DNA from 4 places in the Pseudarthrobacter sp. NPDC058329 genome. Region 4 is predicted to be linked to each of the others. Evidence: riboswitches for the same ligand, from Rfam matches in the RefSeq annotation. Region 4 holds a riboswitch; each other region holds the start of a gene.
The links. A riboswitch is a leader RNA that binds a small molecule or an ion and turns the genes downstream of it on or off. The one in region 4 is predicted to bind thiamine pyrophosphate.
Positions count from the first base shown of each region.

Region 1: linked by a shared signal. The riboswitch ahead of thiD (bifunctional hydroxymethylpyrimidine kinase/phosphomethylpyrimidine kinase) and the one ahead of thiC (phosphomethylpyrimidine synthase ThiC) in region 4 are both predicted to bind thiamine pyrophosphate.
Region 2: linked by a shared signal. The riboswitch ahead of ACFVYC_RS05790 (ECF transporter S component) and the one ahead of thiC (phosphomethylpyrimidine synthase ThiC) in region 4 are both predicted to bind thiamine pyrophosphate.
Region 3: linked by a shared signal. The riboswitch ahead of ACFVYC_RS01465 (FAD-dependent oxidoreductase) and the one ahead of thiC (phosphomethylpyrimidine synthase ThiC) in region 4 are both predicted to bind thiamine pyrophosphate.

Region 1 is NZ_JBHVZR010000001.1:716,555-723,653, forward strand. Features, by position in the region: gene ACFVYC_RS03405 (Rne/Rng family ribonuclease) at 1-1,961, shown strand, start outside; TPP riboswitch at 2,138-2,235, shown strand; gene thiD (bifunctional hydroxymethylpyrimidine kinase/phosphomethylpyrimidine kinase) at 2,244-3,767, shown strand; gene rplU (50S ribosomal protein L21) at 4,031-4,339, shown strand; gene rpmA (50S ribosomal protein L27) at 4,399-4,662, shown strand; gene obgE (GTPase ObgE) at 4,779-6,368, shown strand; gene proB (glutamate 5-kinase) at 6,358-7,099, shown strand, end outside.
Region 2 is NZ_JBHVZR010000002.1:280,393-287,491, forward strand. Features, by position in the region: gene ACFVYC_RS05770 (UDP-N-acetylglucosamine 1-carboxyvinyltransferase) at 1-1,275, opposite strand, end outside; gene ACFVYC_RS05775 (hypothetical protein) at 1,455-2,282, shown strand; gene ACFVYC_RS05780 (energy-coupling factor transporter transmembrane component T family protein) at 2,315-3,115, opposite strand; gene ACFVYC_RS05785 (ABC transporter ATP-binding protein) at 3,112-4,665, opposite strand; gene ACFVYC_RS05790 (ECF transporter S component) at 4,665-5,288, opposite strand; TPP riboswitch at 5,344-5,484, opposite strand; gene ACFVYC_RS05795 (heme-degrading domain-containing protein) at 5,557-6,099, shown strand; gene ACFVYC_RS05800 (hypothetical protein) at 6,186-6,395, shown strand; gene ACFVYC_RS05805 (DUF4383 domain-containing protein) at 6,527-6,997, shown strand; gene ACFVYC_RS05810 (iron-containing redox enzyme family protein) at 7,065-7,099, shown strand, end outside.
Region 3 is NZ_JBHVZR010000001.1:293,514-300,612, forward strand. Features, by position in the region: gene ACFVYC_RS01455 (RNB domain-containing ribonuclease) at 1-806, opposite strand, end outside; gene thiE (thiamine phosphate synthase) at 918-1,646, opposite strand; TPP riboswitch at 1,674-1,792, shown strand; gene ACFVYC_RS01465 (FAD-dependent oxidoreductase) at 1,785-3,143, shown strand; gene thiS (sulfur carrier protein ThiS) at 3,140-3,376, shown strand; gene ACFVYC_RS01475 (thiazole synthase) at 3,381-4,190, shown strand; gene ACFVYC_RS01480 (4a-hydroxytetrahydrobiopterin dehydratase) at 4,238-4,576, shown strand; gene ACFVYC_RS01485 (hypothetical protein) at 4,636-4,938, opposite strand; gene ACFVYC_RS01490 (DUF3107 domain-containing protein) at 4,976-5,200, opposite strand; gene ACFVYC_RS01495 (TetR/AcrR family transcriptional regulator) at 5,252-5,917, opposite strand; gene moeB (molybdopterin-synthase adenylyltransferase MoeB) at 6,001-7,099, shown strand, end outside.
Region 4 is NZ_JBHVZR010000001.1:612,378-619,476, reverse strand. Features, by position in the region: gene ACFVYC_RS02890 (VOC family protein) at 1-25, opposite strand, end outside; gene ACFVYC_RS02885 (amidohydrolase family protein) at 136-1,218, opposite strand; TPP riboswitch at 1,316-1,423, shown strand; gene thiC (phosphomethylpyrimidine synthase ThiC) at 1,455-3,239, shown strand; gene ACFVYC_RS02875 (alpha/beta fold hydrolase) at 3,244-3,978, opposite strand; gene ffh (signal recognition particle protein) at 4,082-5,665, opposite strand; gene ACFVYC_RS02865 (glucose-6-phosphate dehydrogenase) at 5,750-7,099, shown strand, end outside.

The sequences.
Region 1 (7,099 bases), 100 kb from region 4:
TCCTGTACGCCGGTGAAGTGAACTGGGAAGCCGTCAACCTTGAGGGCAAGCAGCGCCGCATCGAAAACGCCCTCAAGTCCGGTGATACCGTCCTGGTCCAGGTGACCAAGGACCCCGTGGGCCACAAGGGCGCCCGCCTGACCAGCCAGATCTCACTGCCCGGCCGCTACCTGGTGTTTGTGCCCGGCGGCTCCATGACCGGCATCTCCCGCAAGCTGCCCGACGTCGAACGCAACCGCCTCAAGCGCATCCTCAAGGACCGCCTCCCGGAGCAGGCAGGCGTCATCGTCCGCACCGCCGCCGAGGGCGCTTCCGAGGAAGAGCTGACGCACGACATCAACCGGCTGCGGGCCCAGTGGGAGGGCATCGAGAGCCAGTCGAAGTCCACCAAGATCCTCGCCCCTGAGCTGCTCTACGGCGAACCGGACCTCACCATCAAGGTGGTCCGCGACGTCTTCAACGAGGACTTCTCCAAGCTGATCGTCTCCGGTGAGGAAGCCTGGGACACCATCGAGGCCTACGTCACCTACGTGGCGCCGGACCTGGTGGGCCGCCTTGAGAAGTGGACCAAGGACCAGGACATCTTCGCTGCCTGGCGCATCGACGAGCAGATCCACAAGGCCCTGGAGCGGAAGGTCTTCCTGCCGTCCGGCGGTTCGCTGGTGATCGACCGCACCGAAGCCATGACCGTGGTGGACGTCAACACCGGCAAGTTCACCGGCAGCGGCGGCAACCTCGAAGAGACCGTGACCAAGAACAACCTCGAGGCTGCGGAGGAAGTGGTCCGCCAGCTCCGTCTCCGGGACATCGGCGGCATCATCGTCATCGACTTCATCGACATGGTCCTCGAATCCAACCGCGACCTCGTTCTCCGCCGCATGGTGGAATGCCTGGGCCGTGACCGCACTAAGCACCAGGTGGCCGAAGTGACGTCACTCGGCCTGGTCCAGATGACGCGTAAGCGGATGGGCACCGGGCTCCTGGAAGTATTCGGCGAGCAGTGTGAAACGTGCGCCGGCCGCGGCGTTGTCACCCACGACGACCCCGTGGAGCACCGGCGGGCCAACATCGTAGCCGCCGAGCACCACGTCCAGCGGTCCGACAGCCGGCCCGAAGCCCGCAGCGAAGGCCACCGCGCCGACGCCCAGCGCATCGACAGCAGCCAGCCCGGCGCCCGCCCGGACCGCAAGCGCCGGCGCGGCCGCGGGGGCCAGCAGCCTGAGGTTGCCCCGGCGGCTGCCGTCCACGTCCACACCGTCCAGCCCGACCCCTCGGACGCTGAGAGGCACGCCAAGGCTGAGGCCACCCGGCTGGCCCTTGCCAACATCGCCGCCGCCGCGCACGCAGCGCACCTGCACGACGACGAAGTGGCGGCAGCCAGGCAGGCGGCCGCTGACCAGGCGGCCCCTGCAGCGGAGGCTGTAAAACGCGACGACGAGGCGCGCCCGGCTGCCGTACTCACCTTCGGTGGGGAGAAGGTGGTGTTGCCGTTCGTTGAGCATGCAGAAGAGCAGCAGCAGAAGCCGGCCCTGACCCTGGACCGGCTCGCTGAAGCCTTCGCCCACCTCGGCCAGCCGGCGCCCGCTGAAATCCGGCTGGAGCAGGCAGAACCGGAGCAGAATCCTGCAGAGCCCGTGGAAGCGGTGCAGCCCGCGCAGGTGCCTGCCGTTGCGGCCGCTGCTGCAGCACCGGAAAAGGACTACACCGACCACACACTGGAGCAATCCCGGCAGCGCCGGCCGCGGCGCCACCGCAGTGCCAGCCGCGCCCAGGGAGCTGCCAACGAAACCACCGTGCAGCACCACGAGAGTGTGGCGGCAGCCAGCACAGGGCATACCCACGAGGCCAAGGCCCCGGAGCCGGCAGGCGCCGCGGGAGAGGCGGGCGCTGCAAAACCGGCCGCTAAGCCGGCAGAGGCGCCCATCATCCTCGGCGTCGGGGTTCCGGCCTCGGAACTCTAGGGGCCGCAAGTACGGATGCCCGGCCAGCCACAGCAGTGGCTGGCCGGGCATCGCGCGTTAACGCCACGGGATCCAAGGGCCGTGCGGGCCCCCAACCGGGCAGGGCAACCCAAAGGCAGGGTGGCTGGTCGCAAAGTGTCACCTTCGGTCCCCGCCTGGGAAAAAAGCTAGGCTGGGGAACCGACACGGGGTGCCGCGCAGAGGGCCGGCTGAGATTCACACCCGTTGAACCTGTCCGGCTAGCACCGGCGAAGGGATGTCTCTTTGTCTACGACTCTTGTAATGCCCACTGCCACCACGGCAACCTTCACTACGGCACCAACAACGCCAGGCCGGCCCATACCGCGGGTCCTTTCCATTGCCGGTTCCGATCCTTCCGGCGGCGCCGGCATCCAGGCCGACCTGAAAAGCATCGCCGCCCTTGGGGGCTACGGAATGGCTGCCGTCACTGCCCTGACCGCCCAGAACACGCGCGGCGTCAGGTCCGTGCACGTGCCCCCCGCAGCGTTCCTGGGTGAACAGCTGGATGCCATCAGTGACGACATCGGCATCGACGCCGTCAAAATCGGGATGCTGGGCAACGCCGAGGTCATCGAGGCGGTGGGTGCGTGGCTCCGGAAGGTGCGTCCCGCCGTCGTGGTCCTGGACCCGGTGATGGTTGCCACCAGCGGGGACCGGCTCCTGCAGGAGTCCGCGGAAGCGGCACTGCGCGGGCTCCTGCCGCTGGCACACCTCATCACCCCGAACCTGGCGGAGCTCGCCATGCTGGTTGGCGGGGAACTGCAGGACAGCTGGGACGGTGCGCTGGCACAAGGCCGCGCCCTTGCCACTGCGACCGGTACAACAGTGCTGGTCAAGGGCGGCCACCTGGCTGGCAACGAGTGCCCCGATGCGCTCGTTAACACCGCTGGCCTGCTGACCGGCGAAGTGGTGGTGGTGTCGGGGGACCGGCTGGCAACGCGGAACAGCCACGGCACCGGCTGTTCACTGTCCTCTGCCATGGCAACCGCCCACGCGCGGCTGGGGGACTGGGAGGCGTCACTCCGGGAAGTCAAACCCTGGCTGGCCGGGGCCCTGGAGGCATCCGAAAAACTGGAGGTGGGAACCGGCAACGGACCGGTGCACCACTTCCACCACCTGCAGCCGCTGCCCTCCGAAGGCAGCTTCGCCGCACAACTGTGGGCTGAGGCGCAGCCGGACCTGGACGACATCTATGCCCTGGACTTCATCCGCAACCTGGCCTCGGGCAGCCTCCAGGAGCAGGAATTCGGGTACTACCTCGCCCAGGACGCCATCTACCTCAACGGCTATTCCCGGGTTCTGGCCAGGGCGAGTGCGCTGGCGCCTACCGAGGCCGAGCAGCTCTTCTGGGCTGCTTCTGCCGGGCAGTGCCTGGAGGTCGAGTCAGAACTCCACCGTTCCTGGCTGAGCACGCGGACGGTCCAGCCCCGGCTGGGCCCCGTGACCAAGTCCTACGTGGACCACCTGACGGCGGCATCGGCGTCGGGCAGTTACGCGGTCCTGGCGGCGGCCGTGCTGCCCTGCTTCTGGCTCTACGCGGAGGTGGGGGCCACGCTCCACGCCCAGTTCGTTGCCGCCGGTGAGCCCTCAACACACCCTTACGCGGACTGGCTGCGCACCTATGCAGACGAAGAATTCGCAGCCGCCACCCGCAGGGCTATTGCCATAGTGGATGAAGCGGGCCGCAAGGCTTCCGCCGCGGACCGGGCCGCCATGTTGACGGCGTTCAAGCAGTCCTGCCGCCTCGAAGTGGACTTCTTCGACGCGCCGCGCATCCACTCCTGACCATGCAAAGGCGGCGCAACCGGTACTATGGTGGGGCACGGTGCGGACGCCGGAGTTGAGCTGTGGTACCTATCACAGTGAACCCGCCGGAACCAGCCTCATTTGCGGCCGAAGACAAAATTAGCGTATTCTAGATCTTCGGTGCTTACGCCAACACTTGGGTTATGACCCCACGGCGTTGAGGCACAGCGAGAAACCAGGCTTTTATTGGCCGGTTCCGCACGCAAATTTAGTAATAAACGTCGAGAGAAGTGAGTTCCCAAGTGGTGTACGCGATTGTCCGCGCAGGCGGCCGCCAAGAGAAGGTTTCCGTTGGAGACTTCGTTACCCTGAACCGCGTCGCCGGTGGAGCTGGCAGCACCATTCAGCTGCCCGCACTGCTCCTGGTCGATGGTGACAAGATCACCACCGCCGCTGCTGACCTGGCCAAGGTAACTGTTACTGCTGAGATCCTGAACGACCTCCGTGGTCCGAAGATTGTGATCCAGAAGTTCAAGAACAAGACCGGTTACAAGAAGCGCCAGGGTCACCGCCAGGAACTGACCAAGGTCAAGATCACTGGTATCCAGTAACCTTCGTTACTGTTCAGGTTTTTCAGCAGATCCCCAGAATTTAGAGGCAGGCATTTCAAATGGCACATAAAAAGGGCGCGAGCTCCACTCGCAACGGTCGTGATTCCAACGCTCAGTACCTCGGCGTCAAGCGCTTTGGCGGCCAGGTTGTTTCCGCAGGCGAGATCATCGTCCGCCAGCGTGGCACCCACTTCCACCCGGGCGCCGGCGTTGGCCGTGGCGGCGACGACACCCTGTTCGCACTGACCCCGGGAGCCGTTGAATTCGGCACCCGCCGCGGTCGTCGCGTCGTCAACATCGTTGCTGCTGCAGCTGCAGAGTAACAAAAAGTTCTGAAGCGGTGGAGCGGGCCAGATGGTCCGCTCCACTGTTCTTTTAACCGCATTACAATCGTCTTGGCGCCCCGCGGCGTCCAGGAAACAGCACTGAGGAGATCCACGTGGCCAGCTTTGTAGACCGGGTAGTACTGCACGTATCCGGCGGTACCGGCGGCCACGGATGCGTCTCCGTCCACCGCGAGAAGTTCAAGCCGCTGGGCGGGCCCGACGGCGGCAACGGCGGCAACGGCGGCGACGTCATCCTTCGCGTGGACCACCAGACCACCACCCTCCTCGACTACCACCACGCACCCCACCGCCACGCCACCAACGGCGGCCCGGGCATGGGCGACTGGCGCGGGGGCAAGAACGGCGAAACGCTCATCCTTCCCGTCCCGGACGGCACCGTGGTCAAGTCCAAGGACGGCACCGTCCTGGCGGACCTCGTCGGAGAAGGCGCCGAGTACGTGGCCGCGGCAGGCGGCATCGGCGGCCTCGGCAACGCTGCGCTCTCGTCGCAGAAACGCCGCGCTCCCGGGTTCGCCCTGCTCGGCATCGAGGGCGAATCCAGCGACATCGTGCTGGAACTCAAGTCGATCGCCGACATCGCCCTGGTGGGCTTCCCGTCCGCCGGCAAATCAAGCCTTATCGCCGCCATGTCCGCGGCCCGGCCCAAGATCGCCGACTACCCCTTCACCACGCTTATTCCCAACCTCGGGGTGGTCCAGGCCGGCGACGTCCGCTTCACCATCGCCGACGTCCCGGGCCTCATCGAAGGCGCCAGCGAGGGCAGGGGCCTCGGCCACCACTTCCTGCGCCACGTGGAGCGCTGCGCCGCGCTGGTCCACGTCCTTGACTGCGGAACCCTTGAATCGGACCGCGACCCCCTGGCCGACCTCGCGATCATTGAGGCGGAACTTGAAAAGTACGCCGTGGACATGAGCTACGCCGGGCAGGACGGCGAAGTTGTTCCGCTCAACCACCGCCCCCGCCTGGTGGCGTTGAACAAGGTGGACCTGCCCGACGGCAAGGACATGGCCGAGTTCGTCCGCCCGGAACTGGAATCCCGCGGCTACCAGGTGTTCGAAATCTCCGCCACCAGCCACGAGGGCCTTCGCCAGCTCGGCTTTGCCATGGCCGGCATCGTCAAAGCAGCCCGCGATGCCGTGGCAGCCGCGCCTCCCAAGGTCCAGCCCGCCGTGCTGCGGCCCCGTGCAGTCAACGAATCCGGCTTCACGATCCGCCGCGAGGAGAAGGGCCTCGAGCCGCTGTTCCGCGTCCTCGGCGAAAAGCCCGTGCGCTGGGTCAAGCAGACGGACTTCACCAACGAGGAAGCCATCGGCTACCTCGCCGACCGCCTGGCCAAGCTCGGTGTCGAGACGGAACTCTTCAAGCAGGGCGCCAAGCCCGGCGACACCGTGGTGATCGGCGGGGATGACGGCGTCGTCTTCGACTGGGAGCCCACCATGATGGCAGGTGCGGAACTCCTCGCCGCACCGCGCGGCACGGACATCCGCTTCGCCGATCTCGGCGACCGCCCCACCCGCGGCCAGAAGCGCGAAGAGCAGCAGGAACGCAAGGATGCCAGGGCCGCCGCCCGCGCCGAGCTGGAAGCCGAACGCAAGGCCGGCATCTGGACCGAGTCCGTGAGCAGCCGCCGGGTGGCCAAGCCCCTCAAGGAGAGTGGACTGGACGCAGGCGATGAGTTTTAGGGCTGCAGCCGCGGAACCGCTCACCCGGTCCGTGGACCGGAGCGTCCTCGCCAACGCCGGCCGAGTTGTGGTCAAGGTGGGTTCGTCGTCCCTGACAAGCATCAAAGGCGGCATTTCCGAGGAGTCGCTGACGGCCCTGGCAGACGCCCTGGCCGCCAAGCGCAACACGGGAACCGAAATCATCCTGGTGTCCTCCGGCGCCATCGCCGCGGGCCTCGCTCCGCTGGGGCTCGCCAAACGCCCGCGCGACCTGGCCACCCAGCAGGCTGCCGCGAGTGTTGGGCAGGGTCTGCTGATGGCCCGCTACACCCAGGCGTTCGGTGCTCACGGCGTGACGGTCAGCCAGGTCCTGCTTACCGCCGAGGACCTGATGCGGCGGAGCCAGCACACCAATGCATTCCGGGCCCTGGACCGGCTGCTCAACCTTGGCGTCGTTCCGGTAGTCAACGAGAACGACACCGTGGCCACGCATGAAATCCGGTTCGGCGACAACGACCGCCTCGCAGCCCTGGTGGCACACCTGGTCCGGGCGGACGCGCTGGTGCTGCTGTCCGACGTCGACTCCCTGTTCGACGGCCCGCCGTCGCTCGGCGCGAAGCGGATTCCCCTCGTTGCAGGCCCCCAGGACCTGGAAGGGGTGTCCATCGGCAAGACCGGCAAAGCCGGTGTGGGAACCGGCGGGATGCTCACAAAGGTAGAAGCGGCAACCATGGCCGCCGGCTCGGGCATCC
Region 2 (7,099 bases), on a different contig from region 4:
CAGCTCCGTGAGGTAAATGGCCCGGTTTTCGTAAACCCAGTCGTGGATCATGGTCTGCCCGCTGGCGTTGGCGGCTATGACGGCGAAGAACGGCAGGTTGTCGATGTTCAGGCCAGGGAAAGGCATCGGGTGGATCTTGTCCTCCGGCGCGTGCAGCTGCGAAGGCTTAGTGGTCACGTCCACCAAGCGGGTCCGGCCGTTTTGGGCCATGTACTCGCCCGAGATCTCCAACTTCTGGCCCATCTGCCCCAGCGTGGCCAGCTCGATCTCCATAAACTCGATGGGGACCCGCCGGATGGTCACCTCAGAGTTGGTAACGATGCCGGCGGTGATGAGGCTCATGGCCTCAATGGGGTCCTCCGACGGGAAGTACTCGATCTCGGCGTCGATCATGGGCCGCCCGGTGATCTTCAAGGTGGTGGTGCCGACGCCGTCGATGGTGACGCCCAGCATCTGCAGGTAGAAGCAGAGGTCCTGCACCATGTAGTTTGGGCTGGCGTTTCTGATCACCGTGGTTCCCTCACGGTGTGCCGCCGCCATGATGGCGTTCTCAGTGACAGTATCTCCACGCTCTGTCAGCACGAAGGAACGGTCACGGCTGTCGGCAGAAGGGGCTTGCACTGCGTAGAAGCCTGCAGTTGCTTCCACCGTGAGTCCGAACTGGCGCAGCGCCTGCATATGCGGTTCAACGGTTCGGGTGCCCAGGTCGCAGCCGCCGGCATACGGCAGGCGGTATTCCGAGGATTCGTCCAGCAGCGGCCCCAGCAGCATGATGACGCTGCGTGTTCGGCGGGCGGCTTCAACGTCCATTGCTGCCAGGTTAAGGACGGCAGGCCTGCGTAGTTGGAGGTCCGAATCGTTGAGCCAGGTACACTCGACCCCGATGCTGCTGAGCACCTCAACGATGCGGTTCACTTCCTCGATGCGTGCAAGACGGCGAAGAATGGTGGTTCCCCGGTTGATGAGGCTTGCGCACAACAGCGCGACGCCGGCATTCTTGCTGCTGTTAACGTCCACGGCGCCCGACAGCGTGCGGCCGCCCTCCACGCGCAGGTGCGTCATCTGCGGTTTTCCCACGTTCACGATGCTCCGGCCGAAGGTCGCCTCCAGCCGCTGGATCATCTTCAGGCTCAGGTTCTGCTTGCCCTGTTCCATCCGGGCAATGGCGCTCTGGCTGGTTCCGAGCTCGGCAGCGAGCTGGCCTTGCGTCCAGCCCTTCTCACCCCTGGCATCCCTGAGCATGGCGGCAACGTGTTCCGTAGTTTCCTGCGTCATGCCGACAAATATATCACAAATGAGCTAAGCAGGCGCGGAGGACGCCCAGTTCTGCCGCCGCCGGAGAGCGTTTACCCACTACGTGCGATAGAACGCCGGTTGCTTGCCTTGTTGACCCTGCCCGCCGAAGCGGAGGAGACTGAATATACCCTCTTACTTTGACGACGACGGAGGTGGCAGTGCGCCGACCTCGAGGCACGCGAGTGGCGGCCGGGCTGGCCGCCCCGCTGTTCGCCGTCCTGCTCCTGCTCCCCGTTCCGCCGGCCGGAGCGGCGCCGTCGCCCGGCGAGGGCAACCAGTCAACACTGGGCAACGACATCTCCTGGCCCCAGTGCGACAAGTCTTTTCCGGCAGGTCAGGCCTTCGCCGTTGTCGGCGTCAACAACGGCTTGGCCAACAGCACCAATCCTTGCCTGAAGGAACAGCTCGAATGGGCCGCTGCTTCATCGGGCGTCACGCCCCAGCCCAAGATATCCCTTTACGTCAACACCGCGAACCCGGGAAGCAGCGGCTCGTGGTGGCCCGCCAGCAACGAGTACCCCATAGGATCGGCCGTCCATAACCCCTATGGCTCCTGCGAGGACGGGGACTACGGGAAGGCGTGCGCGTACATGTACGGCTGGGCCAAAGCCTACGACGACGCCTACATCCGCGGAATTACCAACCCCTCGGACTATTTCTGGTGGCTGGATGTGGAAACCGGGAACTCCTGGTCCACCACGGACAAGGATGCGAACCGCACCGTGCTGGAGGGCATGACGGACTTCTTCCACAGCATCGACGTCAAAGGAGTCGGGATCTATTCAACCGGCCTCCAGTGGGGCCGGATCGTGGGGACCGTCAGCAGTTCGAGCAACCTCTACTCGCTGCCGAGTTGGTTAGCCGGTGCCCGCACTGTCACCGGGGCCAAAGCCAAGTGCGCAGACCCGCCGTTGACCGGCGGCGGCGACGTCACGCTGACCCAGTTCGTGTCGAGGAATTTCGACTACAACCACTCCTGCGACTAAGCCGGCGCCCAGCCTCCGGAGGGCAGCTTCCGTCAGCTCCCCAGCCACACCATGTTCCAAGTGCCAGCCCACATGGCGGCAATAAACGCCGCGCCTGCCATCACCACGCCGCCGGCCAGGACCCACACGTCCAGTCCGCTGTAGGTGGATTCCCGCGCCCACGTCCGCTTACCCCCACCGAAGCCGCGCGCCTCCATGGTGACGGCCAGCCTTGAAGCACGCCGGATGGCTTGAACCAGGAGACCGAAGCTCTGCCCCAGCGTGGCCTTCACCCGTTCCAGGGCACTTCCGCGGGAACCGACGCCCCGCGCACGGCGCGCCATCCCGATGGTCTGCCATTCTTCTGCCAGCAGCCCCACCAGCCGCATCGCGGCCAGGGTTCCCAGCACAAACCGGTGCGGAAGGCGCGCCTTTTGCGCCAGCGCGTCGGCCAGGTCCGTTGGATCGGTACAGCTCATCAGCAACACCGCCGGCAGCGCAATCGCCAGCCCACGCAGCATAAACCCGAGCCCCAGCTCCAGCGAGCCTTCGCTCATGCTCCAAATGCCGACGTCGATCAGCGTCCTTCCGCTGTCGGCAGCCAGGATGGAGGTACTCCAGCCACCGACGGCGGCGGCAAGGATCAGCGGCCACCCCCGCTGCCACAGCAGCGTCAGGGTGAGACCCGCCAACGGGAACAGCAGGAATTCAAAGACGAGCGCCACGGAGGCGGACACCCAGTCGATGGAGAGCGCGAGGACGGCAGTGATCAGGAAAACGGCTGCGAACTTGCTCAGCGGGTTGGCGCGCGTCAGGAGGGCGCGGTTGCCGCGCAGGTTCAGCTCCCGCCTCATGGTGCCACCGCCGCTGCTGCCAAGCGCAGTTCCGTTCCGCCCAACGCCGCAGTGAATTCGGCATCGTGGGTTACGGACACCACGGCGGTGCCGGCGTCCAGCAACTCGGACAGGAACGATGCCAGCTCGGCCCAGGTGTTGGCGTCTTGCCCGAAGGTGGGTTCATCCAGGACCAGGACCTGCGGATGGGCGGCGAGGACAGTGGCTACGGAGAGCCGCCGCTTCTCCCCGCCCGAAAGCGTGTAAGGGTTCGCATCAACGAGTTCGGTGAGCCGGAGCCGCTCCAGCAGTTCGTCCACCCGCTCCTCGCCGCGCCCCAGGTGCCGCGGCCCAAAGCGCAATTCATCCAGCACGTTCCCGGTGACGAACTGGTGCTCAGGTTCCTGGAACACCGTGCCCACACGCTCAATCAACTGCTCCGCTTTCCACCCGTACGGGTCGATTCCCCCGCCCCTGCTGAGTGCCAGGGTGGCGGAAACCTTCCCGTCGACAGGCTCCAGCAGCCCGGCGAGGGTCAGCGCAAAGGTGGACTTTCCTGCCCCGTTGGGCCCGGTAATTGCCAGCGACTGCCCTGCACGGACCTGCGCGGAAATCCCCTGTTGCACCGGCACCGGCGGCAGCTTCCGGAAGCCCTTGCGGCGGGCACGTTGCCGCGATACGGCCAGTTGCTCGGCGGCAAGCAGCAGGTCCCCGGCACCGGGGCCCGGATCGGACGCGCGGTCACGGGTAGCGGGGACGTAGCCGGGCACCCAGACCCCGGCTTCGATGAGCATGCTCCGGGCTTCGCTGAGCACCTGATCCGGCGGCCCGTCCAGGAGCACGGCCGGATCGGCAGAAGATCCCGGCTGCAGCACCACAATGCGGTCCACCAGGTCCTTCCACACGGCCACGCGGTGTTCCACCACCACCAGGGTTGCCCCGGTCTTGTCGAGGCAACGGCCAACGGCGTCGCGCACCTCCACCACCCCGGCGGGGTCCAGGTTGGCCGTGGGCTCATCCAGGAGAATCAGCCCGGGCCGCATGGCAAGGATGCCCGCGAGCGCCAGCCGCTGTTTCTGGCCACCGGACAGCTCCGACGTCGGGTGGTCCAGCGGCAGGTGGGAGAGCCCGACGTCGTCCAGCGCCTCGTGCACGCGGGTCCAGATGTCGTCGCGGGGCACGGCCAGATTCTCGGCACCGAAGGCGACGTCGTCGCCGACCCGCGAGAGGACCACCTGGGTCTCCGGGTCCTGCTGCATCAGTCCCGCCCGGCCGCGCTGCCCGCGGGGGGAGGCGCCGTCAATCAGCAGCGAACCCGACTCGTCGGAATCGCCCGCCTCGCCGTCGTCGTCGTTCGCATCGCCCAGCACCCCTGCCAACGCATGCAGGAGCGTGGACTTGCCCGCTCCGGACGGGCCAAGAAGAAGCACGCGCTCGCCCGGCTGGATGTCGAGGTCAAGGGCACGGACAGCCGGCTTGGACCGGCCGCCGTGCCGCCAGCCCCAGCCGCGGGCGGCGACTGCAGCCGGCCGCGCCGCCACCGAGGCGCCGTGCACGGAAGGAGCAGTCATCAGGAGAAGACGGGCTCCGTTGCTGCCTTGCGCGACGCAAAGGAGCCCAGGACTCCTGTCTTCGCCAGCGCGCGCGTGGCGATCCAGGACAGTGCTCCGGCGATCACGGCACCCGAAACGGCGGTAAAGATGATGTACGCCAGCTTGTCCCCGCCGGAGTAGGCGATGTTCCAGCCCCAGGGCGCGAAGGAGTCATTGAGGCCGCAGAAAAGCCCGGCAGCGGCGCCGGCGAGCAGGGATACCGGCAGGTTGAACTTCCGGTACACGAAGATGGCGAAGATGATCTCGGCGCCGAGGCCCTGGACAAACCCGGAGAACAGAACGGACGCGCCGTACTGCGAACCCATCAGCAGTTCGCCGGTGGCCGCAACGGTCTCGCAGAACAGCGCTGCGCCCGGCTTGCGGATGATGAGCATGCCCAGCACGGCCGGGATCATCCAGCCGCCGGCCAGCAATCCGGTGAGCGGCGGGTAGAGGGCGTTCATGGGCGCCGAGACTGCGGCCGCCCCCTGGGACCAGGCCCAGAAGATGACGCCGCCGGCGATGGCGATCAATGCTGCCACCACGATGTCCACGACGCGCCAGGACCTGCTGGTGGTCTTCTTGATTGCTGTAGTTGCCATGCAATTCCTCCTGAGGAACAGGAGGGGAAAGCACGGCAACGGCACGCCGCTGCGGTGCTTCGAGAACTCGACTCCCTTGCGCCGGTACTAACCGGATCAGGTTCGAGGGTCTGCGGCTGTCCGCACTCTCAGCGCCCACCTGCGGATCCTGGCTTGGCCAGTGATGCCCGACGGCGGCGCTCCCCTGTCGTTAATAGTTTCTGTGGGTAAATAATCGCCCTGGTGGGCGGGGTCCAGTTTACACCGGAGGAGGGGTAGATTGTGGGCCATGACTGCCAATTCCCCGCATGTGACCGAGTTCGATCCGGATTCCGATGACATCCAGCCGGAAGGATCACTCCAAGCACTGATTGCCCGGATTGAGGGCGAAATCCGGGAGCTCCAATTGCCCGGCTTCTCCATGGACGATGCACTGAACCTGGGTCTGCTGCTCGTGGAGTTCGGTAAGGAGGGCCAGTTTCCCATCGCGATAGACATCACCAAGGGAGAGCAGGTCCTGTTCCACGTTGCCCTGGCCGGTGCCACCCCGGACAACGAGCACTGGATCCGTGCCAAGCAGCGGACCGCGGCCCGTTACGAGGTGCCCTCCTTGCTGGTGGGGCTGCGCGCCCGGGTCCGCGGTGGACGGATTGAAGACCACGCCTGGTTCGATCAGTCGCGGTATGCCGCTCACGGCGGCTCCTTTCCCGTGTACGTTGCCGGGGTGGGCGCAGTCGCTACAGTGACGGTTTCGGGGCTTCCCCAGGTGCAGGACCATGACCTTGTGGTCCAGGCCCTGCGCGAAATCCGCAGGTCCATGAAGTCGGAGTAACGCCTGGGTCAACCACCGTAATGGACCCCCTGGAACGCCCGGAGTACATTCAAAGCAGGTGGCGGAAGTTTCAAAGGAGGGGCGCCATGCTCGGTAATGCAGCCGACAACCAGGTGCGGGCGGCGGTGGACAAGGCCGCGGAGGAAATGATCTACATCGGCCCGGACCACCCCTACTATCCCCTGCTGGCGGAACTGGTGTCCGCCGTCGGGAGGGCCTGGCAACAGGGGTACGAGCATGGCCGCCACGGCGGGCACCATTCAAACCCCTACGTGTGGAGCACCTCGGAGGGTTGAGGGGCCACCAGCGGCTGCGGGAGCTGCAGCCAGCGGCCGGGAAGACGGGTCCAACAGCAAAATGGACGCACTTAGCTTAAATTAGTAATCATGCTTACTATGTTGTCTCCAGGCTTTTGAGGAGACAGGTCATGACAGTCAGCACCCGCGCCACCGGAGCGAGGACAGGCCTGCAAACGGCGGCCCTCGCAACGGGCGGCGTCTTCCTGCTGGTGGGTGTCGTAGGGTTCATCCCCGGAATCACCAGCAATTACGGAGCAATGGGTATGGCCGGGCACGGCTCGAGATCCTTGCTCATGGGCGTTTTCCAAGTTTCAGTCCTGCACAACGTGGTGCACCTGGCCTTCGGGGTGGCTGGCACGCTGCTTGCGAGGACACACCAACAGGCAAGGAGCTACCTCATCTACGGGGGAGTCATCTACCTGGTTCTCTGGCTGTACGGCCTCCTGGTGGGCGATGAGACCCCGGCCAACTTTGTCCCCCTTAACGGCGCTGACAACTGGCTGCACCTTGCCCTGGGCCTGGCCATGATCATTCTCGCCATCCTGCTGTCCCCGCGGACCACCTCACGCCGCAGCCGCGAACGCGACCTGAACGCCTAGCCTTAACCAAAGCCGCCACCGTCGACGGTGCAGCACCGGCAGCGCCGCAGCCGCCCGAAGGAGCATCATGAAGATCCCGGAACCCAGAGGTCCCATCAGCAC
Region 3 (7,099 bases), 320 kb from region 4:
GGCATGGTGCGCAGGATTCCCACCTTCCCCGCCAGCATGAGCCCGGCCGCCGCCATCCCTGTCATCAGGGATATCTGGGCATTCCAGTCCTCCACGGGAAGCTGGGGAGCGGCGGAAATCCGGTAGCCGCCGTCGGGAAGCTGGACAATCTCCTGTTCCGGCATGTTCAGGCTGGCGCCGCCGCGGGCACGTTCCAGCTCCACACGCTTGAGGCCCACCTCTTTGAGGAGCTGCAGCACCGGTGAGGCAGTGCCGGCGTCCAGCTCGGCCTGCACACCCTTATAGCTGAGCTTCGCGCGGCTGCGCATCCGGGCACGCTGCACTGCTGCGGACTTCACCTCGGCGGCGCTGTCCAGGCGGAAGTCCCACACGAACGCAGAGCAGTCCTGGCCGGGGAGGAGGCTGCCGGCCTGCTCGCTGATGACTTCCGGATGCAGCGGGATGCGCCCGTCGGGCGCATAGAAGGTCTGGCCCCGGCGGCGGGTTTCCGCGTCCAGTGGCCCGCCGGGGGTCACAAAGGCAGGGACATCGGCAATGGCGTACAGCACGTGGTACCCGTCGCCGTCGGGCTCTATGAACAGGGCCTGGTCCAGGTCCGTGGATGATGCCGGATCGATGGTGATGAATTCGACGCCGGTGAGGTCGTGGTCAGGGAGCTGCAGGGATTCAACTGCAGCTTTCGCGTCAGCCACCGCCTCCTCAGGGTAGGCGCCGGGCAGCTCAAGCTCGGTCCGCAGGGCACCCAGGGCAGCCTCGAGCGCGTTGTTGTGCTCATGGACGTTGGGAGCCAGCCGATGGTGTGACACGAAAATCAGCCTAGCCCGAATTCCCGCCATAGTGCAGGCATCGGCCCGGAGTGCCGTCCTGCCAGGCCCTGGGCGCCACAGCCCGCCGTCCAGCCCCCCGGAGGTGCAACGTCAGGAGTTGGGTGCGTCCAGGGCAGCGAGCAGCGAGGCTGCGGCGGCTGCGGGATCGCTGGCCTCCGTAATGGCGCGGACCACCACAATCCTGCGTGCGCCTGCGTCCACCACTTGTTCCACGTTGCGGTGGTCGATGCCGCCGATTGCGAACCAGGGAACGCCGTCGTCGGACGGTCCTTCCTGCCGCGCAGCTTCGGCGGCGTACCTCACCAGGTCAAGTCCCACGGCCGCCCGCCCGGGCTTGGTGGGTGTGGCCCACACCGGGCCCACGCAGAAGTAGTCCAGCCCGGCGGGGCCGGCCGCCGCAGCCAGGGCGGAGTCCACCTGTTCCGGTGCATGGCTGGACAGGCCGATGGCCGCGTTGCCGTTGAGCAGCGTGCGCGCAGCGTCCAGGGGCAGGTCCTTTTGGCCGATGTGGAAGACCGGCGCGCCGGACAGGACGGCGATGTCCGCCCGGTCGTTGACGGCCCACAGCCGGCCGTGCCGCTCTGCCGCCTCCTTGAGGACCGCCAGGAGTTCCAGCTCTTCGGCTGCCTCGATGGTCTTATCCCGAAGCTGGATGATGTCCACCCCGCCGGCGAACGCCGCATCAACGAACTCCGCGAAGCCGCCGCGGTCCTTGCGGGCATCGGTGCAAAGGTAAAGGCGGGCGGCGCTGAGGCCGTTGCTGACCTTGGCGCTGCTGAGGACTTCGGTGCCGGCGGCAGGGGTTCTGGACACATTCATGGGGAAAAGCCTAGTTCCTCTACACTTGCCTCGTACTGCGGGAGCCCGCGGCAGCTGTCACAAAGCGCCGGGCTGAGAGGGCGTCAGAGCCGACCGCTTGACCTGATCCGGTTAATGCCGGCGTAGGGAAGGAGACACATGAGTGCATCATGGGACAGCCCTCCGGGCAGCCCGCGCAGGCGTGCGGACAGCATCATCGAGGCCGACGTGGCAGTCATCGGCGGCGGAGTTATCGGCCACAGCATCGCCTGGGAGGCGAAGCGCTCCGGCCGCACCGTGGTGGTCATCGACGACGCCCCGGGCTCCGGCGCCAGCTGGGCTGCCGCCGGGATGTTGGCTCCGGTGAGCGAGCTGCATTACCAGGAGCAGGATCTCCTGGACTTCATGCTGGACGCCTCCGCCCGCTGGCCGGCCTTCGCCGCCGGACTCACGGCAGCGTCAGGGGCAGACCCGGGATACATCACGACGCCGACCCTCGCCGTGGGTGCCGACGCCGCCGACCGCCGGGCACTGATGGACCTGCGCGCCGTCCAGCAGGCAAACGGCCTGGCCGTTGAGCCGCTCACGGTCCGCGACGCACGAAAACGCGAGCCCCTGCTCAGCCCGGGGATCGCGTGCGCGCTGGACACACCGGCCGACCACCAGGTGGACCCGAGGCTGCTGGTCGCCTGCCTGCAGACCGCATTGGCCGGCGACGGCGCGGCGGACAAAGGCGGGAACAATAACGGAGCCGGAGGGCAGGGCACTGCAGCAGCCGGCGCCGTCGACGGCTATGCGGTCCTGGCCAGGGCAGCCGGGCTGGTTTGGCAGGACGGAGCGGTGGCCGGAGTTCGCCTCGCGGGCGGCGGAACGGTGCTGGCCGCCGAAACTGTAGTGGCGAACGGGCTCCACGCAGGAGCGCTGGAAGCATTGCCCGCTGATTTGCGCCTGCCGTTGCGGCCCGTTTACGGGGACATCCTGCGGCTCGCCGTGCCCCGGCATCTGCAGCCGCTGGTCACGTCCACCGTCCGCGGGCTGGTGCGCGGCGTACCGGTGTATATCGTGCCGCGCCGGGACGGCACTGTGGTGATCGGGGCAACCCAGCGTGAGGACGCGCCGTCGGCCACGGATGCCGTGTCTGCCGGGGGCGTGTACCAGCTCCTCCGCGACGCGCAGGTGCTGGTTCCCGCCGTGGCCGAACTCGAACTGCTGGAGGCCACTGCCCGAGCCCGGCCCGGAACTCCGGACAACGCGCCGCTGCTCGGGCGGGTTCCCGCCGCTGGCGGGAAGGGCGCCCGGGACTCCGGATACATAGCCGGGCTCATCATCGCCAGCGGGTTCTTTCGCCACGGAGTCCTGCTGGCGCCTGCCGCCGCCGCCGTCTGCCGGGAACTCCTGGACGGGCAAATGGACGCCCGCTGGGCCGCGTTCAACCCGGACCGCTTTTCAACCAGTCCGGGTGCCCGCCTGACCACTGCCCGCCTTAGCCACACACCGCCCACGAAGGAAACAGCATGAACATCACCTTGAACGGAACCCCGCACCTTGTGCCCGAGGGGGCCTCCATCACAGTGCTCGTCAGCCAGGTCACCGGGCGCCCGCTCGCGGCCAGCGGCCAGGCCAGCGACGGCCGGAAGCTTGGCGTTGCCGTGGCGCACAATTCCCAGGTGGTGCCGCGAAGCCAGTGGTTTGCCACCGCGCTCGCGGACGGCGACGACGTTGAGCTCGTTACGGCAGTACAGGGAGGCTGACACCATGACCGAAACCATCACCACCCCAAACCTGGCAGGCCACGACGACCCGCTGGTGATTGACGGCGTCGCACTTGCCTCGCGGCTCATTATGGGCACTGGCGGCGCGCCCAGCCTGGACGGCCTGGGCGCGGCCCTCCTCGCCTCCGGGACGGGACTGACCACGGTGGCAATGCGGCGGTATTCCAACGCGGAGACGGGCTCGCTCTTCCAGCTGCTGGTGGACCACGGCATCCGCGTGCTGCCCAACACGGCAGGCTGCTTCACCGCGCGGGACGCCGTGCTGACCGCAGAACTCGCGCGTGAGGCGCTGGAGACCGACTGGGTGAAGCTGGAAGTCATTGCTGACGAGCACACCCTGCTGCCGGACGCCGTCGAACTGGTGGACGCCACGGAACAACTCGTCAACCGGGGTTTCAAGGTTTTTGCGTACACCAACGATGACCCTGTCCTGGCGCTGCGGCTCGAGAACCTCGGGGCCACCGCAGTGATGCCGCTCGGGGCGCCGATCGGTACCGGACTGGGCATCCTGAACCCGCACAACATTGAACTGATTGTGTCCCGCGCCTCAGTGCCGGTGGTCCTGGACGCCGGCATCGGCACTGCCTCCGACGCTGCGTTGGCCATGGAACTGGGCTGCGACGCCGTGCTGCTGGCCACAGCGGTAACGCGCGCCCAGAATCCTGCCCTGATGGGGGAGGCCTTCAAACACGCGGTGATCGCCGGTAGGCTGGCAAAAGCGGCCGGCAGGATACCGCGCCGCGAACATGCACTGGCATCGTCGGCCATGGAGGGCCGGGTCGAGTTCCTGTAGCCCGCCCCCGGCGGCCGCGGACGCCAGTTCCCAGGCGAGGAGCAGCTATGGCCGGCAAGGATGTTCTTTCTCCCGAGCGGCTCGAGGACGCCCTGGCCGTCCTGCCCGACTGGCTGTACCGCGGGGGTGCGCTGGTGACGGTCTACAAGCTGCCGACGGCGGCTGCCGCACTTGAGCTGATTGCCGCCGTCGGGCGCCTCGCCGAGGAGCAAAACCACCACCCGGACCTGGACTGGCGCTACAACCGGGTGTATTTGCGCTATACCTCCCATGACGCCGGGGGAGAGGTGACAGCCCGCGACGTGGGCGCCGCCGAGGCGGTTCGTGAAGCTGCTGCCGCGCTCCGGGCAATTGCCGAGCCGGCCAAACACCCAGCGGGTTCTTAACCGCCCGTGACCACTGCCCCGGGGGCAGTGGTCACGGTGGTGGGCGGCCCGAAATCAGATTAGAGCCTGAGGGCCTCGGTAAGCCGTTCCAGGTCATGCCTGGCCCTTACGCGGCCCAGGAAGAGGGCCACGGCAACTGCTGCTGCCGCGCCCAGAACCATGGGAAGGACCCAAGGCAACCACGTCGTTCCCGGCCGGTAGCCAAAGCCGGCGGCCATCAGGATGATCCAGCTGAGCGCTCCCACACCGACGCTCACGGCGGCGGGCAGGACTACTCCGTATTTCGTGTGCCGCTTGTCGTTGGCCCAGACAATGAAACCAGCGGCGGCCGTCACCAGCACCACAATGGTCAGCGAAAGCATGGCTCTCCTTGGAATACCCGCCCTGAGGGGCGTACGGCTAGAACTGGCCGAAACCTACGCGGCGGACTTCTTCGGCTCCGATCTCGACGTAGGCGAGAGCCGTGCCGGGAACAATGATCAGGCGCCCCTTGTCATCCTTGAGCCGCAGTTCGTTGCCGCTGGTGATGGCTTCCTGAACTACCTTGGCTACGGAGTCCGCGTCCTGGACAGATTCCAGCACAATTTCGCGGCCAACATTCTGCACGCCGATCTTAATTTCCACAGGGGGCCTCCCAGCCGGTTCACGTTTCTCGGGTTATGTCTTATTTGTAGTCTAGGACTCTTTGGGGAAGCGAGAGATTCCGCGCCAAGCTAAACGGTAGATGAGGTCGCTGGCCACATTGATGTCCAGATTCCCGTCGGTTTCGAGCCAGTACCGGGCACTGACCTGCGCCATCCCGGCAAGCCCGCGGCCCAGCAGTTCGGCCTCCAGGTGGGGAAGCTTGGTGTCCTCGGCGATGACGTGGGCAATGGCATCGGCGAACGTCCGGTTGAAGGTTTCCAGCCGCGAACTGACATCCGGATCGTTGATGAGGTCCGATTCGAACACCAGCCGGTGGGCCTGGTCATCGTTGGCGATGAACTGGAAATAGGCCCGCATCACGGCCTGCACACGTTCGTCATTGTCCGTGGTGGAGTTCAGTGCCCCCAGCATCAGGTCCGTGAGGGATGCCAGGTGGCTCTCCAGCAGGGCCAGGTACAGTTCCCGCTTCGAGGGGAAGTGCTGGTAGAGGACAGGTTTGCTGACGTGTGCCGTCTCGGCGATTTCGTCCATGGCTGCGCCGTGATACCCGTTGGCTACGAAAACTTCCTGCGCTGCGGAAAGGAGCTGTGCGCGCCGCTCGTCCCGGGGAAGCCGGGCGGACCGTTGCCCGGCGGGGCGCGAAGCGGTTTGCGGTTCGGCTGCGGACGGGCGGTCAGCCCGTGCTTCATGGACCAAGTTGTCCTTCTTTCCCTTGCAGTTACCCCCACTCTACTTCGGGGTAATATGACCCGGCGGTATCCCCGGGCATACATTGAAGTATGGCTTCGACATTCACCGCAAATGTTTCGACTGTTTCACTGGATCCGCTGGTTGAACCGGCAGGTGAGCTCACTCCCGATGAGGTGGAGCGCTACTCGCGACACCTCATCATTCCGGAGATCGGCGCGCTCGGTCAGCGGCGGCTCAAGAACGCAAGAGTCCTGGTGATCGGCGCCGGCGGGCTGGGTTCACCGGCGCTGCTCTACCTTGCTGCCGCGGGGGTGGGAACGATCGGAATCATCGACGACGACGCCGTTGACCTCAGCAACCTGCAGCGCCAGGTCATGCATGGCGTGGCCGACGTCGGACGGCCGAAGATCGAGTCAGCGCGGGACGCTGTTGCAGCGCTCAACCCGCTGGTGGACGTCCGGCTGCACAACTTCCGGCTGGATGCCTCCAACGCCCTGGAGCTGTTCGCGGAATACGACCTCATCCTGGACGGCGCCGACAACTTCGCCACCCGCTATCTTGTCAACGACGCCGCCGCCATCCTGGGCAAACCCTACGTGTGGGGCTCCATTTTCCGTTTTGACGGGCAGGTGAGCGTCTTCTGGGAAAAGCATGGGCCCACCTACCGGGACCTCTACCCTGAAGCGCCGCCCGCCGGTTCCGTGCCCTCGTGTGGCGAGGGCGGCGTCTTTGGCATGCTCTGCGCTGCCGTGGGATCGCTGATGGTCACGGAAGCAGTGAAGCTGATCACCGGCGTCGGACGCTCACTGCTGGGCCGTGTGGCCCTGTTCGACGCCCTCGGGGGAAGCTGGCGGGAAATCCGTGTCTCCAAGGATCCGGCAGCCGGGCCCATCACGGAGCTTACGGACTACGAAGCCTTCTGCGGCATTACTCCGGCGGCGCAGGCGGACACCGAGCACACTGTGACCGCCACCCAGTTGGCCACCATGCTCGCGTCCCGGAATGCCGGCCTGAAGGACTTCGAACTGGTGGATGTGCGGGAGTCCGGTGAATACGACATCGTCCGAATCGATGGTGCGGTGCTGATCCCGCAGGGAAGGATCCTTGCCGGCGAGGCGTGGCAGGAGCTTCCGCAGGACCGGGACATTGTGTTCCTCTGCAAGGCCGGGACCAGGTCCGCAAACGTGC
Region 4 (7,099 bases):
CCTGGCTGGTGGCTTCTGCAGTCATGTGGGAACTCCCGGTGCTGGGGCCCTTCGGGGTTGGGGGCCTATGACTAATAAAATTACTTGAAGCTTCAATTTATTCCAAGTGCAGCAAAGTCAGTCCCATGGCCGGCGTCAGCGGATGACGCTGCCTCCCAGCACTACGTGTGCCAGCCCGCTGATTGTTTCCGGCACCTTCCGCGGATCCTCCCGGCACAGCACAACGTCGGCGCGGGCCCCCTCCTGCAGGCATTCCACCCCCAACCACTTCCGGGCGGCCCAACTGGCGGCGTCAAGGGCGGCGGCAATCGGCAGGCCGGCCCTGTGGAGGGCAAGGATTTCATCCGCGATCCTGCCATGACGGATGACGCTGCCGGCATCGGTACCGGCGTAAATTGTCACCCCTGCTTCGTACGCCTCCAGCACCCGCTCTGCCCGGCGCTCCCACAAGGCGCGCATGTGTGCGGCGTACCGGGGAAACTTGTTCTCTGCCTGGACGGCGATGTCCGGGAACGTTGCGATGTTGATCAGGGTGGGCACAATGGGAACGCCTTGCTCCGCAAACCGCGGGAGGTGCCGTGGCAGGAGGCCGGTGGCGTGTTCGATGCAGTCGATGCCGGCGTCCAGCATCTGGTCCAGCGTGTCTTCGGCGAAGCAATGGGCGGTGATCCGGGCGCCTTCGTCGTGCACCGCCTGGACGGCGTCCCTGACGACGGCGGCAGGGAACGACGCCGCGAGGTCACCGGCGTCGCGGTCGATCCAGTCCCCCACGAGCTTGACCCAGCCGTCGCCGTCGCGTGCCTGCTTCCGGACGGCTTCCACCAAACCGTCCGGTTCCACTTCCTCAGCGAAGCCCCGGAGGTACCGGCGGGTCCTGGCGACATGCCTGCCGGCGCGGATCAGCACCGGGGCATTCCTGCTGTCCTGCAGGAAGCGGGTGTCCGCGGGGGAACCGGCGTCCCGCACCAGCAGTGTGCCCGCGTTCAGGTCGGTCCGGGCCTGTTCCTCCGCCGTAGCCGAGTCCACTGCGCCGCCGGGCCCCAGGCCGATATGGCAGTGGGCGTCAACGAACCCCGGCAGCACCCAGCCGTCCAGGATCGTGTCCGGTTCCCCGGCCGGCCGGTGGAACGTGAGCCTGCCGTCGACGGACCAGAGCCCGCGCTCCTCGCTGTCCGGCCCGGTCAGGACCGTCCCTGTGAACTGGATGATTTGTGCCATGGATTTTGCCTCTCTCCCGCCCGGACAGGCTAGCACCACCCGACGTGGCAGTGTCCCGCTGCGTCCTCCACGTCCGCCGGGGGTTGTGGTAGCTTCGTTGTGACCACACGGGTGCCCCTGCAGGGGCTGAGATCGGGCTGAGGCAGCCTGCGACCGTTGAACCTGTCCGGGTAATGCCGGCGAAGGAAGTGAAGTATTCCTTGAGTGCACCAAATGAACAGCTGAGCCCTGCCCAAATGCAGTCCGGCGCGGCAGACGGCCAGGACCAGCAACCTGTCACCCAGTCCCTGAAGTCACACTCGCTGGCTTTCATCGAGGACGCGCAGTCAGGCATCAGGGTGCCCGTCACCGAGATAGCCCTGGAGCCCTCGCTCAACGGTGAGGCCAACGGCCCCTTCCGTACCTATCGCACGGCCGGACCGGGCAGCGACCCCGTTCGTGGCCTCGCCCCTTTCCGGTCGGAATGGATAGCCGCCCGTGGGGATACGGAATCCTACGGCGGCCGTGGACGGAACCTGCTCGACGACGGCCGCTCCGCAGTCCGCCGCGGGGCTGCCAGCGCTGAGTGGAAGGGCGCACGGCCGACGCCCCGCCGCGCCGTCGAAGGCAAGACAGTGACTCAGATGCACTACGCCCGGCAGGGCGTCATCACACCGGAAATGCGGTTCGTGGCGTTGCGCGAAAACTGCGACGTGGAGCTGGTGCGGAGCGAACTGGCGGCAGGCCGGGCCATCATCCCCAACAACATCAACCACCCTGAATCCGAGCCAATGATCATCGGCAAGGCCTTCCTGGTGAAGATCAACGCCAACATCGGCAACTCGGCAGTCACCAGTTCCATCGCCGAAGAGGTGGACAAGCTGCAATGGGCCACCTCGTGGGGTGCCGACACTGTGATGGACCTTTCCACGGGCGATGACATCCACACCACCAGGGAATGGATCATCCGCAACTCGCCGGTTCCGATCGGCACCGTCCCCATCTACCAGGCCCTTGAAAAGGTCAACGGCGAAGCAAATGCGCTGACGTGGGAAATCTTCCGCGACACAGTCATGGAACAGTGCGAACAGGGCGTGGACTACATGACCATCCACGCCGGCGTCCTGCTCCGGTACGTTCCCCTGACCGCGAACCGGGTGACTGGCATCGTGTCCCGCGGCGGGTCGATCATGGCCGGCTGGTGCCTCGCGCATCATCGGGAAAATTTCCTTTACACACACTTCGATGAGCTCTGCGAAATCTTCGCCAGGTACGACGTCGCGTTTTCACTCGGCGACGGGCTGCGTCCGGGGGCAACGGCGGACGCCAACGATGCCGCGCAGTTCGCCGAGCTGGACACACTGGCCGAGCTGACGCAGCGTGCCTGGGAATACGACGTGCAGGTGATGGTGGAGGGCCCCGGCCACATTCCGTTCCACCTGGTCCGGGAAAACGTGGAACGCCAGCAGGAGCTGTGCAAGGGCGCGCCGTTCTACACGCTGGGGCCGCTCGTTACCGACGTGGCGCCGGGGTATGACCACATCACTTCGGCCATCGGCGCCACGGAGATCGCCCGCTACGGCACCGCGATGCTCTGCTACGTCACCCCCAAGGAACATCTCGGGCTGCCGAACAAGGACGACGTCAAAACCGGGGTGATTACGTACAAGATCGCCGCGCACGCGGCAGACCTCGCCAAGGGCCATCCGGGCGCGCACGAACGTGATGATGCATTATCCAAGGCGCGCTTCGAGTTCCGCTGGCGGGACCAATTCGCTTTGTCCCTGGATCCGGTGACGGCCGAGGCCTTCCACGACGAAACCCTCCCGGCGGAACCTGCCAAGACCGCGCATTTCTGCTCCATGTGCGGTCCCAAATTCTGTTCCATGAGGATCAGCCAGGATATCCGGGACGAGTACGGTTCAGCGGAATCGCAGGCGGCCCTGGCGGCGATGGCCTCCGGCATGAGGGGCAAGAGCCAGGAATTCCTGGCCGCCGGCGGCAAGGTCTACCTTCCGGAACCGCGCGTCGCCACGGGCTGAGGCGCTAAGAGGCCCGTGCTGACTGGACCCGGCTGACGTCACTGAGGAAGGAGCGGATGATCCGGTCCCCTTCGCGGGAGTCGTGGGGCCGGTGCCCTCCCGCCGCCGTGCGGTGCAGGGCGCCGGTTTCCCGCAGGTAACCGGCAATCTCCTCATAGAGCGGCTCCCATCCCCCGGTCAGGACAAGGGTGGGGACGCCCGGAACTATGTGCAGCGGGGCCTCCCAGGAGGGGGCCTGAAGCCGGAGCCGCCGGGCGGAACGCTTCTCCTCCGCAGTGGCCGGCTGCTGCAGGTCCGTGGCGTAGACGCGCCGCACAAACTCACGCTGGAAGTCCTGGTCGCTCATTTGGTGCCGGACGTCGAACAGGGGCCGCATGAGGCCGATGTGGGCTGCCGTGGCCGGGAGTTCGGCGGTGAGCGACAGGCAGGCGGGTTCCACCAGTGTCAGCGAAAAGACCAGGTCCGGCCGTTCAACGGCGGCCATCATGGCTGCGATGGCGCCCTGCGAGTGCGCCACGACATGCCCGCCTGCGGCGCCGCGGCCGTCGTCGGCAAGGGACCGCAACACGATGGCGGCGTCCTCCTCGAAGGAGGATTCGACCGGCTCGGCCACAGCATCAAATCCGTGACGCCGCAGGAAGAGAGCGTCGTAGGACAGTGCCATGCCGTGCTGGCGCGGCCAGGCCGCGGAGCCGAAGCTTCCGGCGCCGTGCACGAACACTACCCTCTGCTTGAACATGACCCAACCCTATTCCACGGTACTGACATCCCAACGGAGTAGCGCCAAGTGTCGTTATGAACCGTCAAAACGTCACTTGGCGCTACCTGGTTGGGAACTTGGGCTACTGGCCGAGGAACTTGTCGAAGCCCTTGGGCAGGTTCAGTTGCGAAGGATCGAAGTCGCCTGCCTGCTGGCCGAAGGACGCCCCGGTGGGCAGCGCCTTGGCGGCATTCGCACGGCGGGCTTCGGCGTCCTTGCGCTCCTGGGCAGCCTTTGCGGGGTTACCCGACTTGGCTTTTTTCTTCGGTGCGTTCTTGGCGTTCTTCCGGGCGCCGCCGCCTGCACCGGGCATTCCCGGCATCCCAGGCATGCCCGGCATTCCGCCCTGCGCCATCTTCTTCATCATCTTCTGTGCCTGTGCGAAACGCTCCAGGAGGCCGTTGACCTCGGAGACGTGCACACCCGAACCGCGGGCGATGCGGGCCCGGCGAGAACCGTTGATGATTTTGGGAGCCACCCGCTCGTGCGGCGTCATGGACCGGACGATCGCTTCCACGCGGTCAATCTCGCGCTCATCGAACTGCTCGAGCTGCTGGCGGATGTTCTGCGCACCCGGCATCATCATGAGCATCTTCTTCATGGAGCCCATGTTGCGGATCTGCTGCATCTGCGCCAGGAAGTCGTCAAGGGTGAAGTCCTCCTGGTCGGCGAACTTCTTCGCCATCCGGGCGGCTTCGTCCTTGTCCCAGGACTTCTCGGCCTGCTCGATGAGCGTGAGGACGTCACCCATGTCCAGGATGCGGGACGCCATCCGGTCCGGGTGGAAGAGCTCGAAGTCGTCCAGGCCTTCGCCGGTGGACGCAAACATGACGGGCTTGCCGGTGACCGACGCGACCGAGAGGGCGGCACCGCCGCGGGCGTCGCCGTCGAGCTTGGACAGCACAATGCCGGTGAAGTTGACGCCCTCATCGAAGGCGAGCGCCGTGTTCACGGCGTCCTGGCCGATCATCGAGTCGATGACGAACAGGACCTCGTTGGGCACGATGGTGCGGCGGATCTGCCGTGCCTGCTCCATCATGTCCGCATCGACGCCAAGGCGGCCTGCGGTGTCCACGATAACGACGTCGTGGAGTTTCTGGCGGGCTTCCTCAACACCGGCGCGGGCAACCTCTACCGGATCCCCGGCAGGGTGCTCGAGTTCTGAAGACGTGGCTCCGGGGTGGGGGGCGAAGACCGGGACCTTGGCCCGTTCGCCAACCACCTGAAGCTGGGTGACGGCGTTGGGGCGCTGCAGGTCACAGGCCACCAGCATGGGGCTGTGGCCCTGGGCCTTCAGCCACTTGGACAGCTTGCCGGCGAGGGTGGTTTTACCTGCACCCTGGAGGCCGGCCAGCATGATGATGGTGGGACCGTTCTTGGCCAGCCGGATCCGGCGCGTTTCGCCGCCGAGGATCTCCACCAGTTCCTCGTTGACGATCTTGACGATTTGCTGGCTGGGGTTCAGCGCACCGGAAACTTCGGCACCCAGGGCACGTTCGCGCACGCGGGCCGTGAATTCACGGACAACGGGAACGGCAACGTCGGCGTCCAGGAGGGCGCGGCGGATCTCGCGGACTGTGGCGTCAACGTCCGCCTCAGTGAGGCGGCCCTTGCCGCGGAGATTCTTGAAGGTTGCTGTCAACCGGTCAGAGAGTGAATTGAACACGCGCCGTGCACTTCTTTCAGTGGATGATCGGGACTCGACTATCTAGGGTACCAAGTCGGGCCCGCAAGGTGGCATGCTGGCAAAATGACGAGCCAACCAACAATAAAAACCCTGCTCATCCTGGGCGCTTCCGGCGACCTGACCGGCCGGCTGCTCCTGCCCGGCCTGGCGCGCCTTGTTGCCAAGGGCCGCGCGGCGGGGCTCAGGCTCGTCGGGGCAGGCTCCGATCTTTGGACCCCGGAACAGTGGCGGGAAAGGGTCCAAACGTCCTTCGCGGCGTCCGCTGAGTCGGCCGGCTCCGACGGCTTGCGGGCGCTGGAGGAACTCGAGAAGGAAACGGTTTACCACCAGCTGGATGTCACGGCCGACGGCGCGCTGGCCTCATTGCTGGCCACCCTCGAAGGTCCCGTGGCCGTCTACTTCGCACTGCCGCCCCGGATCAGCCAACTCGCCTGCGAGGCCCTCCGGCCTGAACAGGTTCCGCCCGGCACGCGGCTGGTCATGGAAAAGCCCTTCGGTTCCAGCGAGGAATCGGCCCGTTCGCTCAACCGGACCCTGGTGCGGCTGGTACCGGAGGACCATATCCACCGGGTTGACCATTTTCTGGGCAAAGCCACGGTGCTGAACATCCTGGGTCTTCGTTTCGCCAACAACTTCCTGGAGCCCGTGTGGAACCGCCAGCACGTGGAGAAGGTGGAGATCATCTTCGATGAGGACCTCGCGCTGGAGGGCAGGGCCCGCTACTACGACGGCGCCGGTGCACTCCGCGACATGATCCAGAGCCACCTGCTCCAGATCATGGCCCTGATGGCGATGGAGCCGCCGTCGAGCATCAGTGAACGGAATCTGCGCGACGCCGTTTCCACGGTCCTGCGTGCAAGCAGCGTGGGCGCCCCCTACACGGCTTCCACCCGGAGGGCGCGCTACACCTCCGGGACGGTGGCGGGGAAGGAAGTGCCCGACTACGCCAGGGAAGACGGCGTCGATGCGTCGCGGGGCACCGAAACCCTCGCACAGATCCAGGTGGGGATCGATAACTGGCGCTGGAAGGGTGTTCCGTTCATCCTGCGGTCCGGCAAAGCCATGGGTGCCAGGCGCAAGGAGGCCGTGGTGACGTTCAGGCCGGTCCCCCACCTTCCCCAGGGCTTCACGGGCGTGGACTCACCGAACCAGCTAAGGATCGGCTTCGGGCCGGACACGCTCGAGTTCGACGTTGATGTCAACGGTCCCGGCGAAATCCTCAGCCTCAGCCGGATCACCCTGGAAGCGGAGCTCAGCGCCTCCGAGCTCCTGCCCTACGGTGAAGTCCTGGAGGGCGTGCTGGCCGGCGATCCGCTGCTCTCCGTCCGGGGCGACACGGCAGAAGACTGCTGGCGGATTGTCGAGCCGGTGCTCAAGGCGTGGCAAGAGGGTACAGTCCCGCTGGAGGAGTAC